DNA from 4 places in the Methylobacterium sp. C33D genome. Region 2 is predicted to be linked to each of the others. Evidence: predicted binding sites of a transcription regulator. Region 2 holds the regulator's gene; each other region holds the start of a gene.
What was found. The regulator PhoB, encoded in region 2, activates phosphate uptake and scavenging genes when phosphate is short. The targets are predictions, from matches to a motif close to TGTCATNNANCTGTCAT.
Positions count from the first base shown of each region.

Region 1: a site for PhoB is predicted at 929-945, ahead of ACLBXO_RS14720 (YdcH family protein). Genes of this name have one in related genera too.
Region 3: a site for PhoB is predicted at 1,707-1,723, ahead of ACLBXO_RS13880 (CorA family divalent cation transporter). Genes of this name have one in related genera too.
Region 4: a site for PhoB is predicted at 1,766-1,782, ahead of phnC (phosphonate ABC transporter ATP-binding protein). Genes of this name have one in related genera too.

Region 1 covers NZ_JBKFAV010000016.1:63,032-66,043, reverse strand. Annotated here, with positions in the region: gene ACLBXO_RS14725 (propionyl-CoA synthetase) at 1-521, opposite strand, end outside; gene ACLBXO_RS14720 (YdcH family protein) at 733-915, opposite strand; gene ACLBXO_RS14715 (YdcH family protein) at 1,047-1,307, shown strand; gene purE (5-(carboxyamino)imidazole ribonucleotide mutase) at 1,386-1,886, shown strand; gene ACLBXO_RS14705 (5-(carboxyamino)imidazole ribonucleotide synthase) at 1,883-2,995, shown strand.
Region 2 covers NZ_JBKFAV010000013.1:94,902-97,913, reverse strand. Annotated here, with positions in the region: gene pstB (phosphate ABC transporter ATP-binding protein PstB) at 1-186, shown strand, start outside; gene phoU (phosphate signaling complex protein PhoU) at 296-1,015, shown strand; gene phoB (phosphate regulon transcriptional regulator PhoB) at 1,146-1,841, shown strand; gene ACLBXO_RS12580 (protein-disulfide reductase DsbD family protein) at 2,019-3,012, opposite strand, start outside.
Region 3 covers NZ_JBKFAV010000015.1:44,056-47,067, forward strand. Annotated here, with positions in the region: gene groL (chaperonin GroEL) at 1-1,191, opposite strand, end outside; gene groES (co-chaperone GroES) at 1,263-1,553, opposite strand; gene ACLBXO_RS13880 (CorA family divalent cation transporter) at 1,763-2,749, shown strand; gene ACLBXO_RS13885 (methyl-accepting chemotaxis protein) at 2,957-3,012, shown strand, end outside.
Region 4 covers NZ_JBKFAV010000012.1:11,564-14,575, reverse strand. Annotated here, with positions in the region: gene ACLBXO_RS11380 (ceramide glucosyltransferase) at 1-386, shown strand, start outside; gene ACLBXO_RS11375 (DUF1045 domain-containing protein) at 412-1,098, shown strand; gene ACLBXO_RS11370 (chloramphenicol acetyltransferase) at 1,091-1,711, shown strand; gene phnC (phosphonate ABC transporter ATP-binding protein) at 1,826-2,674, shown strand; gene phnD (phosphonate ABC transporter substrate-binding protein) at 2,793-3,012, shown strand, end outside.

The DNA of each region.
Region 1 (3,012 bases), on a different contig from region 2:
ATGCCGCAGGAGGCGGCGAGCACCACCTTCGGCGCCGCGTCCTCGATCCGCACCGCCAGCTCGTTGGCGGCGAAGCCGCCGAACACCACCGAATGGACCGCGCCGAGCCGCGCGCAGGCCAGCATGCCGAACAGCGCCTCGGGCACCATCGGCATGTACAGGATCACCCGATCGCCCTTGCCGACGCCGAGGTCGGCCAGCACCCCGGCCAGCACCGCCACCTCGTCGCGCAGCGCCCGGTAGGTGATGCTGCGCTTGGTCCCGGTCACGGGCGAGTCGTAGCGGATCGCCACCTGCTCCGCCCGGGCCCCGTCGGCGTGGCGGTCCACCGCGTTGTGGCAGGCGTTCAGGCTGCCGTCCGGGAACCAACGGCCGTAGGGGCCTGAATCCGGCGCGAAGGCGCGCTCCGGCGCGCGTGCCCAGTCGAGGGCCTGCGCCGCCCCGAGCCAGAACGCCTCGGGGTCGCGGCGGGCCGATTCGTAGATTTCCGGGTAGCGGCCCGGCAGGCTGGCTCTCGTCATTGGTCCGGCGTTTCCTCGCGGGCCGCTCTCCGGCGGCCGTCCGCAGAGTAGCCCATTCTCGCGCGCGCGGGAGTGGCCAGGGACGAGCAAGCCCACGTCCGGGTCACGACGGCCGGGACCCGCGGGGGCGCCATAGCAAAACCGCCGCACCGGGGGCTCCCGGTGCGGCGGTCGTCGGCTCGAATTCGCTATCAGATGGACGTGTCAGGCGTCAGTGCAACGTGTCGTTGCCCGCCTGGAGCTTGTTGATCTCGTCCTTGAGGAGGAGTTTCCGTCGCTTCAGCTCGGCGATGTGGAGGTCATTCGCCGAAGGTCTGTGGATCGCTTCCTGAATCTCGCGCTCGAGGGCTTCGTGCTTACGGGCGAGCTGGTTCAGATGCGTCTGCAGCGACATGAGTCGAATCTCCTGTCATCGTTTCGACACAACGAGATTGGCACAGGATGCCGGACCTGTCGAAGCGTTTTCTGCTGCTAAGTCTGATGATTGCTTACCGCGCCGCCTTGTCCGGCGCCGGAGCGTGACGCATGCTCTCGGGCGACGAACGGTCTTCGGGTTCTCAGGTGACGATGGCGGACGAGGCGGGTGAGGGTGCGCAGTCGGACCTCCTGGGCGAGCTGGCGCGGCTGCGCGAGGAGCACCGGGATCTCGACAGCGCCATCGAGGCGCTGGAGCGCAGCGTCGCCGGGGACCAGCTCCAGATCCAGCGCCTGAAGAAGCGCAAGCTCACGCTGCGCGACCGCATCTACCACATCGAGGACGCGCTCACGCCGGACATCATCGCCTGATGCCGGTGGACGCCCTCGGGCCCCGCCTTGCCGCAGGCCCGCGCCGCCTGTAAGCGCCCTCTTTTGCCGGGATCAACGATGGCGTCGCCTCCTCCGGTCGCGATCATCATGGGCAGCCAGTCCGACTGGGCGACCATGCGGCATGCCGCCGAGACGCTCGACGCGCTCGGCGTGCCGTACGACGCGCGCATCGTGTCGGCCCACCGCACGCCGGACCGGCTCGTGGCCTTCGCCAAGGGCGCGGTCGCGGCCGGTCTCAGGGTCGTGATCGCGGGCGCGGGCGGCGCCGCGCACCTGCCCGGCATGGCGGCCGCGATGACCCGCCTGCCGGTGTTCGGCGTGCCGGTGGAGTCGAAGGCCCTGTCCGGCCAGGACAGCCTGCTGTCCATCGTCCAGATGCCGGCCGGCATCCCGGTGGGGACCCTGGCGATCGGCCGGGCCGGGGCCGTCAACGCGGCCCTGCTCGCCGCGGCGGTCCTGGCGCTGACCGACGCGGGTCTGGCGGAGCGCCTGGAGGCGTGGCGCGCGGCCCAGAGCGCCTCGGTGGCCGAACGGCCGGTGACGGAAGAGAACGCGTGACGGACAAGATCCTCGGCCCCGGCTCCACCCTCGGCATCGTCGGCGGGGGCCAGCTCGGGCGCATGATCGCGCTCGCGGCGGCCGATTACGGCCTCAAGGCGCATGTCTACGCGCCCGACGCGGACAGCCCCGCCTTCGACGTGGCCGCCCGGACCACCTGCGCGGCCTACGACGATGCCGCGGCGCTCGCGGATTTCGCCCGCAGCGTCGACGTCGTGACCTACGAGTTCGAGAACATCCCGCACGCCACCGCCGACGTCCTGGCCCGGCACGCCGCCCTGCACCCGAACGCGCACGCGCTCTCGACCACGCAGGACCGGCTCACCGAGAAGGAGTTCATCAACGGCCTGGGCATCCCGACGGCGCCGTTCCGGGCCGTGGACACGCCCGACGACCTCGACCGGGCGATCGAGGTGATCGGCCTGCCGGCCGTGCTCAAGACCCGCCGCTTCGGCTACGACGGCAAGGGGCAGCGCATGCTCCGCGAGCGGGCCGAGGGCGACCGCAACGCCCTGTTCGCCGAGTTCGGCGGCGCGCCGCTGATCCTGGAGGGCTTCGTGCCGTTCGAGCGCGAGGTCTCGGTCGTGGGGGCGCGCGGGCGCGACGGCAGCTTCGCGGCCTACGACCTCTGCGAGAACGAGCACCGCGACCACATCCTCGCGCTGACCCGGGTGCCGGCGCCGGGCGTGTCCGCCGAGACGGGCCGCGCCGCCGTCGAGATCGCCCGGCGGATCGCCGACGCCCTCGACTATGTCGGCGTGCTCGCCGTCGAGATGTTCCTCGTCCGCGAGGACGGGGCGGAGCGGCTCGTGGTCAACGAGATCGCGCCCCGGGTGCACAATTCCGGCCACTGGACCAGCGAGGGGGCGCTGACCTCGCAATTCGCCCAGCACGTCCGGGCCGTCTGCGGCTGGCCCCTCGGCGACCCGGCCCGGGTCGGCGGGCTCTCGGTGGAGATGCGCAACCTGATCGGCGCCCAGGCCGACGACTGGCACGCCCTGCTGGCCGAGCCCGGCGCCCACCTGCACCTCTACGGCAAGGGCGAGGCGCGCCCCGGCCGCAAGATGGGTCACGTCACCCGTCTCGGACCCGCCCCGACCGGTTCCTGAGGCTTCGAAGGCACACC
Region 2 (3,012 bases):
GAGCAGCTGCGCGACGAGTTCACCATCGTGATCGTCACCCACAACATGCAGCAGGCGGCGCGCATCTCGCAGTTCACCGCCTTCATGTATCTGGGGCAGCTCGTCGAGTTCGGTCCGACCAACCGGATGTTCATGAACCCGACGGAACGCCGCACGCAGGACTACATCACCGGCCGCTTCGGCTAGTCTGCCGGGCCGCTCCGGTGCCGGGGCCGCCGCGCGCGTCTCCGGCGCGCCGGCGGGTCCCGCAAGCCGCCCGGAGGGCCGTCCCCGGGACCCCATCGAAGGATCCGCCATGCCCGGCCATATCGTCACCTCCTACGACACCGACCTGGAGAACCTGCGTCGCTCGATCTCGGAGATGGGCGGCGTCGCCGAGAAGATGACCGCGGAGGCGACCGACGCCCTCGTCCGCCGGGACGACACGCTCGCCCAGGCGGTGATCCTCGCCGACAAGCGCCTCGACGCGCTGCAGCGGGACATCGAGGAGCGCGCCGTGCTGCTGATCGCCCGGCGCCAGCCCCTGGCGATCGACCTGCGCGAGACCATCTCGGCGATCCGCGTCTCCGGCGACCTCGAGCGGATCGGCGACCTCGCCAAGAACGTCGCCAAGCGCGTGGTGGCGATCTCCGACCAGGCGCCGGCCCAGAAGATCGTGCTCGGCGTGCGCCACATGAGCGACCTCGCCGAGGGCCAGCTCAAGGACGTGCTCGACGCCTACGCGAGCCGCGACGTCCAGGCGGCCCACGACGTCTGGGAGCGCGACGGCGAGATCGACGCCCTGTACAATTCCCTGTTCCGCGAGCTCCTGACCTACATGATGGAGGATCCGCGCAACATCTCGTTCTGCACGCATCTGCTGTTCTGCGCCAAGAACGTCGAGCGCATCGGCGACCACACCACCAACATCGCCGAGACGATCCACTACCTCGCCACGGGCGAGACCCTGGCGGGCGACCGGCCGAAGAACGACGCGTCGAACTACGCGACGGTGGACGGCGTCCAGGCGCCCTGAGTCCCCCGATCCCGGCTCCCGCGCCTCCCTGTGGGCGCGGCCGGGGCCGGTATCCGTGCAGGTTGAGGCCGGGCGGCGCCTCCTGCACCATCCGCGGGACCGCCGGTAGAACGAGTCGTCGAACGTGAGCATGCAAGTCCTGATCGTCGAGGACGAGGAGGCGCTGACCACGCTGCTGCGCTATAACCTGGAGGCCGAGGGCTTCCTGGTGGATTCCGCGGCGCGCGGCGACGACGCCGAGCTGCTCCTGGCGGAGCGGATCCCGGACCTCGTCCTGCTCGACTGGATGCTGCCGGGCCTCTCGGGGATCGAGCTGTGCCGCCGGATCCGGGCGCGCCGGGAGACCGAGCGGCTGCCGGTGATCATGCTCACCGCCCGGGGCGAGGAGGGCGACCGCGTCCGCGGTCTCGGCACGGGGGCCGACGACTACATCGTCAAGCCGTTCTCGGTCCCGGAGCTGCTCGCCCGGATCCGCGCGCTGCTGCGCCGGGCCAAGCCCGCCCACGTCTCGGACCGGCTGGCGGCGGGCGACCTGGAGCTCGACCGCACCGGCCACCGCGTCCGCCGCGGCGGCGAGGAGCTGCATCTCGGCCCCACGGAGTTCCGGCTCCTCGAGTTCCTGATGCTGGCGCCGGGCCGGGTCTTCTCCCGCGAGCAGCTGCTGGACGGGGTCTGGGGCCACGACGTCTACATCGACGAGCGCACCGTCGACGTCCATGTCGGGCGGCTGCGCAAGGCGCTGAACGGCCCGCGCCAAGCCGACCCGATCCGCACGGTCCGGGGCTCGGGCTACGCCTTCGACGAGACCTTCTCGCTCGAGGCCTGAGGCGGCCTCGCGGGCTGTCGGAGCGCCTCACCGCTCCGGCGTGCCGTCATCGCGGGCGGAGCGAAGCGACCCAGGGCGGCGGGACGCCGGCGCGCGTGGCGCTGCCGGATCGCTTCGCTGCGCTCGCGACGACGGTGTGACGGGCGCGCCGCTATTTAGCGTCCCCCCCTCAGGGACTCAGCGCGCCAGCGCCGCGCTCCGGCCCGAGGCCGCCGGCACCGCCTCCAGCACCGCCAGGACCGTCCCCTCGGTCAGGATCTGCGGCAGCACCCGGGGCTCCCCCGTCCCGGTGTAGAGCAGGTAGAGCGGGACGCCGCTGCGGCCGTGCTTCTCCAGGAGGCGGGTGATCTCGGGGTTCTGGTTGGTCCAGTCGCCCTTCATGTAGGTCACGCCGCGCTCGGCCATCGCGGCCCGCACGGCCTTGGTGTTGAGCGAGGTCGCCTCGTTGACCGCGCAGGTGATGCACCACGCGGCGGTCATGTCGACGAAGACGGGGCGGTGCGCGTCGACCAGGGCGTCGAGCCGCGCCTGCGTGAACGGCTCGACGCCGTCAACGGCGGCCTGCGCGGCCGGCGCGGCGCGGTCCCGGGGCAGGGTGACGGCGAGGGCCCCGACGGCGAGCAGCGCCAGCACCGCGGCGGCCCGCGCGACCCGGCCGGCCCGCGGCGCGGCCGCGCGGCCGTGCTCCCAGGCCCAGGCGGCGAAGCCCACGAGGACGAGGCCGATCAGCGCCGCCAGCAGCCCGCGCGGGTCGACCTGCTGCGCCAGCACCCAGATCAGCCACGCCGCGGTGGCGTAGACCGGGAAGGCCAGGACCTGCTTGAGGGTCTCCATCCAGGCGCCCGGACGCGGCAGCGCCCGCAGGGCCGGCGGCCAGAGGGTCAGGAGCAGGAAGGGCAGGGCGAGGCCGAGCCCGAGGCTCGCGAAGACGGCGAGCGCCACGCCGGCGCTCTGGGTCAGCGCGAAGCCCACCGCCGAGCCCATGAACGGCGCCGTGCAGGGCGTCGCCACCAGGGTCGCGAGCACGCCGGTGAAGAACGAGCCGCTCAGGCCGCCGCGCCGGGTGAGGCCGTCGCCGAGGCCGGCGAGCCGGCCGCCGACATGGACCGCGCCCGAGAGGCTCAGGCCCATCGCGAACAGCAGGTAGGCGAGCCCCGCCACGATGGCGGGC
Region 3 (3,012 bases), on a different contig from region 2:
GTCGACGCGATCCTTCTTCTCCTTCACCTCGACCTCGGTCGCGCCGCCGACGCGGATCACCGCGACGCCGCCCGCGAGCTTGGCCAGACGCTCCTGCAGCTTCTCACGGTCGTAGTCCGAGGTGGTCTCCTCGATCTGCGCCTTGATCTGCGAGATGCGGCCCTCGATGTCGGACTTCTCGCCGACGCCGTCGATGATCGTGGTGTTCTCCTTCTCGATGCGCACGCGCTTGGCGCGGCCGAGCATGGGGAGCGTCACGTTCTCGAGCTTGATGCCGAGGTCCTCGGCGATCATCTGGCCCTTGGTCAGGATCGCGATGTCCTCGAGCATCGCCTTGCGGCGGTCACCGAAGCCCGGCGCCTTGACGGCCGCGACCTTCAGGCCGCCGCGGAGCTTGTTGACGACGAGCGTGGCCAGAGCCTCGCCCTCGATGTCCTCGGCGATGATCAGGAGCGGCTTGCCGGTCTGAACAACCGCCTCGAGCACCGGCAGCATGGCCTGGAGCGACGAGAGCTTCTTCTCGTGGATGAGGATGTAGGGGTCCTCGAGCTCGGCGACCATCTTCTCCGCGTTCGTGATGAAGTACGGGGAGAGGTAGCCGCGGTCGAACTGCATGCCCTCGACGACGTCCAGCTCGGTCTCGGCGGTCTTCGCCTCCTCGACCGTGATGACGCCCTCGTTGCCCACCTTCTGCATGGCGTGGGCGATCATCTCGCCGATCTCCTTGTCGCCGTTGGCGGAGATCGTGCCGACCTGGGCGACCTCGTCGGAGGTCGAGACCTTCTTGGCGCGCGCGATGATGTCCTTCACGGCGGCCTGGGTGGCGAGGTCGATGCCGCGCTTCAGGTCCATCGGGTTGATGCCGGCCGCGACGTACTTGGCGCCCTCGCGGACGATGGCCTGGGCCAGCACGGTCGCGGTGGTGGTGCCGTCACCCGCGATGTCGTTGGTCTTCGAGGCCACTTCGCGCACCATCTGGGCGCCCATGTTCTCGAACTTGTCGGCGAGCTCGATCTCCTTGGCGACCGTCACACCGTCCTTGGTGATGCGCGGGGCGCCGAAGCTCTTCTCGATCACGACGTTGCGGCCCTTCGGGCCCAGCGTCACCTTCACCGCGTCGGCGAGGATGTCGACGCCGCGCAGCATCTTATCGCGGGCGTCGGCGGAGAAACGAACGTCTTTCGCTGCCATTGTGTGCCTCTTAGCTAATGGTTGAACCCCGAGTCCGGGACGGCCTCAAAGGGCGGTGACGGGTGATCCGATTAGAGGGCGACGACGCCCATGATGTCGGATTCCTTCATGATCAGGAGGTCCTGACCGTCGATCTTGACCTCGGTGCCGGACCACTTGCCGAACAGGACGCGGTCGCCGGCCTTGACGTCGAGCGCGTTGACGCGACCGGCCTCGTCGCGGGCGCCGGGGCCGACGGCGACGACCTCGCCCTCCTGCGGCTTCTCCTTGGCGGTGTCCGGGATGATGATGCCGCCCTTGGTCTTCTCTTCGCTCTCGATGCGACGGACGACCACGCGGTCGTGCAGCGGACGGAACTTCATGAGCTGCCCTCTTGCTTCAGGTCTTGAGTTGGCGTTGATGCGGCCGGCGGGACCGCCGCGAACTCGACTGTTAGCACTCTGTCTCGGCGAGTGCCAAAGACGGCCGCGAGATAGGCGCGGGCGGGTTCCGAGTCAAGGCTGTCGCACCCCCGCGCGACGGCGCGATGACGCGCCGGCGGCACCGATCCCCTCATGGACGACTCGCTCTCATGCTGAGCCTGCACGGACCCGAAGGCCCGGTGGCGCTGCGACCCGGCAGCCCGATCGCGCGCGACACCGTGTGGCTCGACCTGAACGACCCCACGCCGGAGGAGGCCGCGGCGGTCGAGGCCGCGACCGGCCTGCGCGTGCCGTCGCGGGCGGCGCTCTCGGAAGTCGAGACGTCGAGCCGCCTGCGCCGGGTGAAGGGCGGGCTCTCGCTCTCGACGCCGATGATCACCTTCGAGCAGAGCGCGTCGCAGCTGAAGCCACTGGGCTTCCTGCTGACCAAGGATCACCTCGTCACGATCCGCTTCCACGAGTTGCGCGCCTTCGAGGGCTCCGCGAAGCGCATCGCGGACGGCGACGGCAGCACGACGCCGAGCGAGATCTTCCTCGTCGTCCTGGAGGAGCTGGTCGACAGCCTCGCCGACGCCCTGGAGGATATGGGATCCGAACTCGACACGCTCTCGACCCGCATCTTCGACTTCGACGTCCGCGGTGCCGAGCGGCGGCGCCTCGAGAGCCCGCCGCCCCGGCGCCGCGACCTCGCCCTCCGCCGGATCCTGCGCGGCATCAGCAACCGCGGGAAGGTTCTGGGAAAGATCCGGTCGAGCCTGCTCGGCCTCGAACGGATCATCCCGTTCGTCGCCGCGGCCTGCGACAGTCTCGGCCTGCCGGAGGATTCGCGCTTCGAGACGATCAAGCGGGACATCGAGTCCCTCGACGAGTTCGAGACGCGGCTCGCCGAGAACGTGCAGTTCCTGCTCGACGCCGCCCTCGGCCTCATCACGATCGAGCAGAACAACGTCTTCCGGGTCCTCACCGTCGTCTCGGTGGTCGGCGTCCCGCCGACGCTCATCGCGTCGATCTACGGGATGAACTTCAAGCACATGCCCGAGCTGGACTGGGCGCTCGGGTACCCCTACGCGCTCGGCCTGATCCTCCTCAGCGCCGTGGCACCGATCGTATACTTCCGCATGCGCGGCTGGTTCTGATATTCATAAGCAAAACACAGCATTCATGTCTCCATAGATCGGATAAAATGCAAATATCTGCGCGGATCCGAAATCGGCCACACAGCAGCGGCGACGTTACAAGCATTCGACCCGTGTCACCCGGATTTTAATCTGGATGAATGTCGCGATAAAGGGTTCATTAACGCTACGAGGCTAGACATGGCGCGGGAGAACGCGAGCAGCACCATGTTCAATCGCACTGTTTTCAACGAAGCCCAGGCCAAGATCGATGCCCTGGACCG
Region 4 (3,012 bases), on a different contig from region 2:
CGCGCGGCTTCCGGGAGGTCTGGTCGCGGCAGCTGCGCTGGGCGCGCCTGCGCCGCGTGACCTTCCCGCTGTTCTTCGCCCCCGAGATCGGCAGCGGCGTCCTGCTGCCGGCGCTCCTCGTCGCCCTCTGGGCCGGCAGCCTCGCGGGCCTCGCGGGCGCTGCCGGCCTCGCCGGCCTGTGCTATGCCGCCGAGTACCGGCTCGCGGTCCGCGCGGGCTGGCACCGCTCGCCCCGCACGCTGGCCGCCTTCCTGGCGCGCGACGCACTGATCCCGGCGATCTGGGTCGGCGCCTGGATGCGGAGCGCCATCGTGTGGCGGGGCAACGCCATGGACGTGCGTCCGCGGCGGGCCGCCGACGCGCGCACCTACGCGCCGACGGCCTGATCGCCCGGCGACCGGAGTCCCTGACGTGTCGCGCCGCTACGCCCTCTACTGCCTGCCCGCCCCGGGCTCCCGCCTCGAAGCCTTCGGGCGCGCCGTCCTCGGCCACGACAACGCCTCCGGGCTGCCGGTCCCCCACCCGGAGGGGCTGAGCGATCTCGCCGCCGTCACGGCGGGCGCGCGGGTCTACGGGTTCCACGCCACCCTCAAGGCGCCGCTGCGCCTCGCCCCGGGGGCCGGGGAGGCCGACCTCGTCGCCGCCGCCAGCGCCCTCGCGGACGCGCACCCGCCGGTGGCGGTGGGCCCGCTCCGGGTCGCCGCCCTCGGGCCGTTCCTCGCCCTGGTGCCGGAGGCCGCGCCGCCGGAACTCGGCCTCCTCGCCGCCGAGTGCGTCGCCGCCCTCGACCCGTTCCGGGCACCGCTCACCGAGGCCGAGCGCGCCAAGCGCCGGCCGGAGCGCCTCGACCCGCGCGGCCGCGCGCTCCTCGACCGCTGGGGCTACCCCTACGTGTTCGAGGCCTTCCGCTTCCACATGACCCTGACCGACGCCCTGCCGGAGGCGGAGCGCGATCCCTGGCACCGGCGCCTGTCCGAGGCCTACGCCGCCGCGGGGCCGGAGCCCCTGCGGATCGACGCCGTCAGCCTCCTGACCCAGGACGGGTCGGGGCCGTTCCGGCTCCTGGCGCGCCTGCCCTTCGGAGAGGCCCGTGGTTGATCGCCCCCTCGGCCTCGAACCCGCGCTCGATCCGAGCGCCCGGGTCGTCGACTGCCGCCTCGGCCGCTACACCGAAATCGGCGCCCGCACCCGCCTGACCGAGACAACCCTCGACGACTATTCCTACATCGGTGAGGACGGCGAGGTGATCTACACCGCGATCGGCAAGTTCTGCTCGATCGCCGCCAGCGTCCGGATCAATCCCGGCAACCACCCGATGGAGCGGGCGTCGCAGGCGCACTTCACCTACCGGGCGCGCGCCTACTGGCCGGAGGAACCGGACGAGCCCGCCTTCTTCGACCGGCGCCGGGCGAGCCCGGTGGCGATCGGCCACGATGTCTGGATCGGTCACGGCGCGGTCGTCCTGCCCGGGCGCACGATCGGCACCGGCGCGGTGGTGGGGGCGGGCGCCATCGTCACCCGCGACGTCGAGCCCTACACGATCGTGGTCGGCAATCCCGCCAGGCCGGTCCGGCGCCGCTTCCCGGAGGCGGTCGCGGACCGTCTGACCCGCTTAGCGTGGTGGGACTGGGACCACGAGCGCCTGCGCCGGGCGCTGCCGGATTTCCGCGGGCTGCCCGTCGAAGCATTCCTGGAACGCCACGAAGATTAAGTCGGCTATCGAAAGGCCGAGATGCTGCGCCGGCAAATATAATCGTCCCGAATACGTCATCCAATCGTCGTGAAACCGGCGTCTACGTGCGGCCGTTCCCCGGCGGATGGTGGCATGCTGGTTATCGAGGATCTCACGCGCCAGTACGGCGACCGGCGCGCCGTCGACGGCGTGTCGCTCCGGATCGAGCCCGGCAGCTTCGTCGGGGTGATCGGCCGCTCCGGCGCCGGCAAGTCGACGCTGCTGCGCCTCATCAACCGGCTGGCGGACCCGAGTTCGGGCCGCATCCTCCACGAGGGGCGCGAGGTCACGACCCTGCGCGGCCGCCCGCTGCGCGAGTGGCGCACCCGCTGCGCCATGATCTTCCAGCAGTTCAACCTCGTCGGCCGGCTCGACGTCATGACCAACGTGCTGATGGGGCGCCTCAGCCACGTGCCGACCTACCGCTCCCTGCTCCGGCAATGGTCCGCCGAGGATCGGGCCATGGCCCTCGCCGCCCTGGAGAGCTTCGACATGGGCGAGTTCGCCGGCCAGCGGGCCGACGGCCTGTCGGGCGGGCAGCAGCAGCGCGTCGCCATCGCCCGCGCCCTCGTGCAGGAGCCCGAGATCCTGCTCGCCGACGAGCCGGTCGCCTCCCTCGACCCGCGCAACACGCGGCTCGTGATGGACGCGCTCGCCGACGTGAACCGGCGCTACGGCATCACGGTGCTGTGCAACCTGCACTCCCTCGACCTCGCCCGCGCCTACTGCGACCGCCTCGTCGGCCTCGCGGCCGGGCGGGTCGTGTTCGAGGGCGGCCCCTTCGACCTCACCGAGGACGTGGCGCGCCGGCTCTACGGCCTGGAGGCCGGCGAGGTACTGGACGATTCCGCGCAGCGCGAGTCGGAGCAGCGGGCCGCGATGCCGGGCCGGCCCGGTCACGTGCCGGCGCGGCCGGTCCGCGAGGCCGCCCTCGGCGCCTGATCCGGGCCCCGGGCCCCAACGAACACCGCCAAAGCGCACCGCCAACGCGCACCGTCTTGGAAACGCCCGACCGGCCTCTGGCCGGCCGAACCTCGCCGACGCCACGAAGGACGACCCGATGATCACCCGACGCACCCTCGCCGCCGCCGCCGCGGCCCTCGCCCTCCTCGGCCTGCCGGCCGCCGCCCAGGACTGGAAGGCCCAGTATCCGGAGCTGACCCTGGGCGTGATCCCGGCCGAGAACGCCTCGGGCACCGCCGACCGCTGGGCGCCGCTCACCGCCTACCTGACCAAGACGCTCGGTGTGCCGGTGAAGCTGCGGGTGGCGAGCGACTACG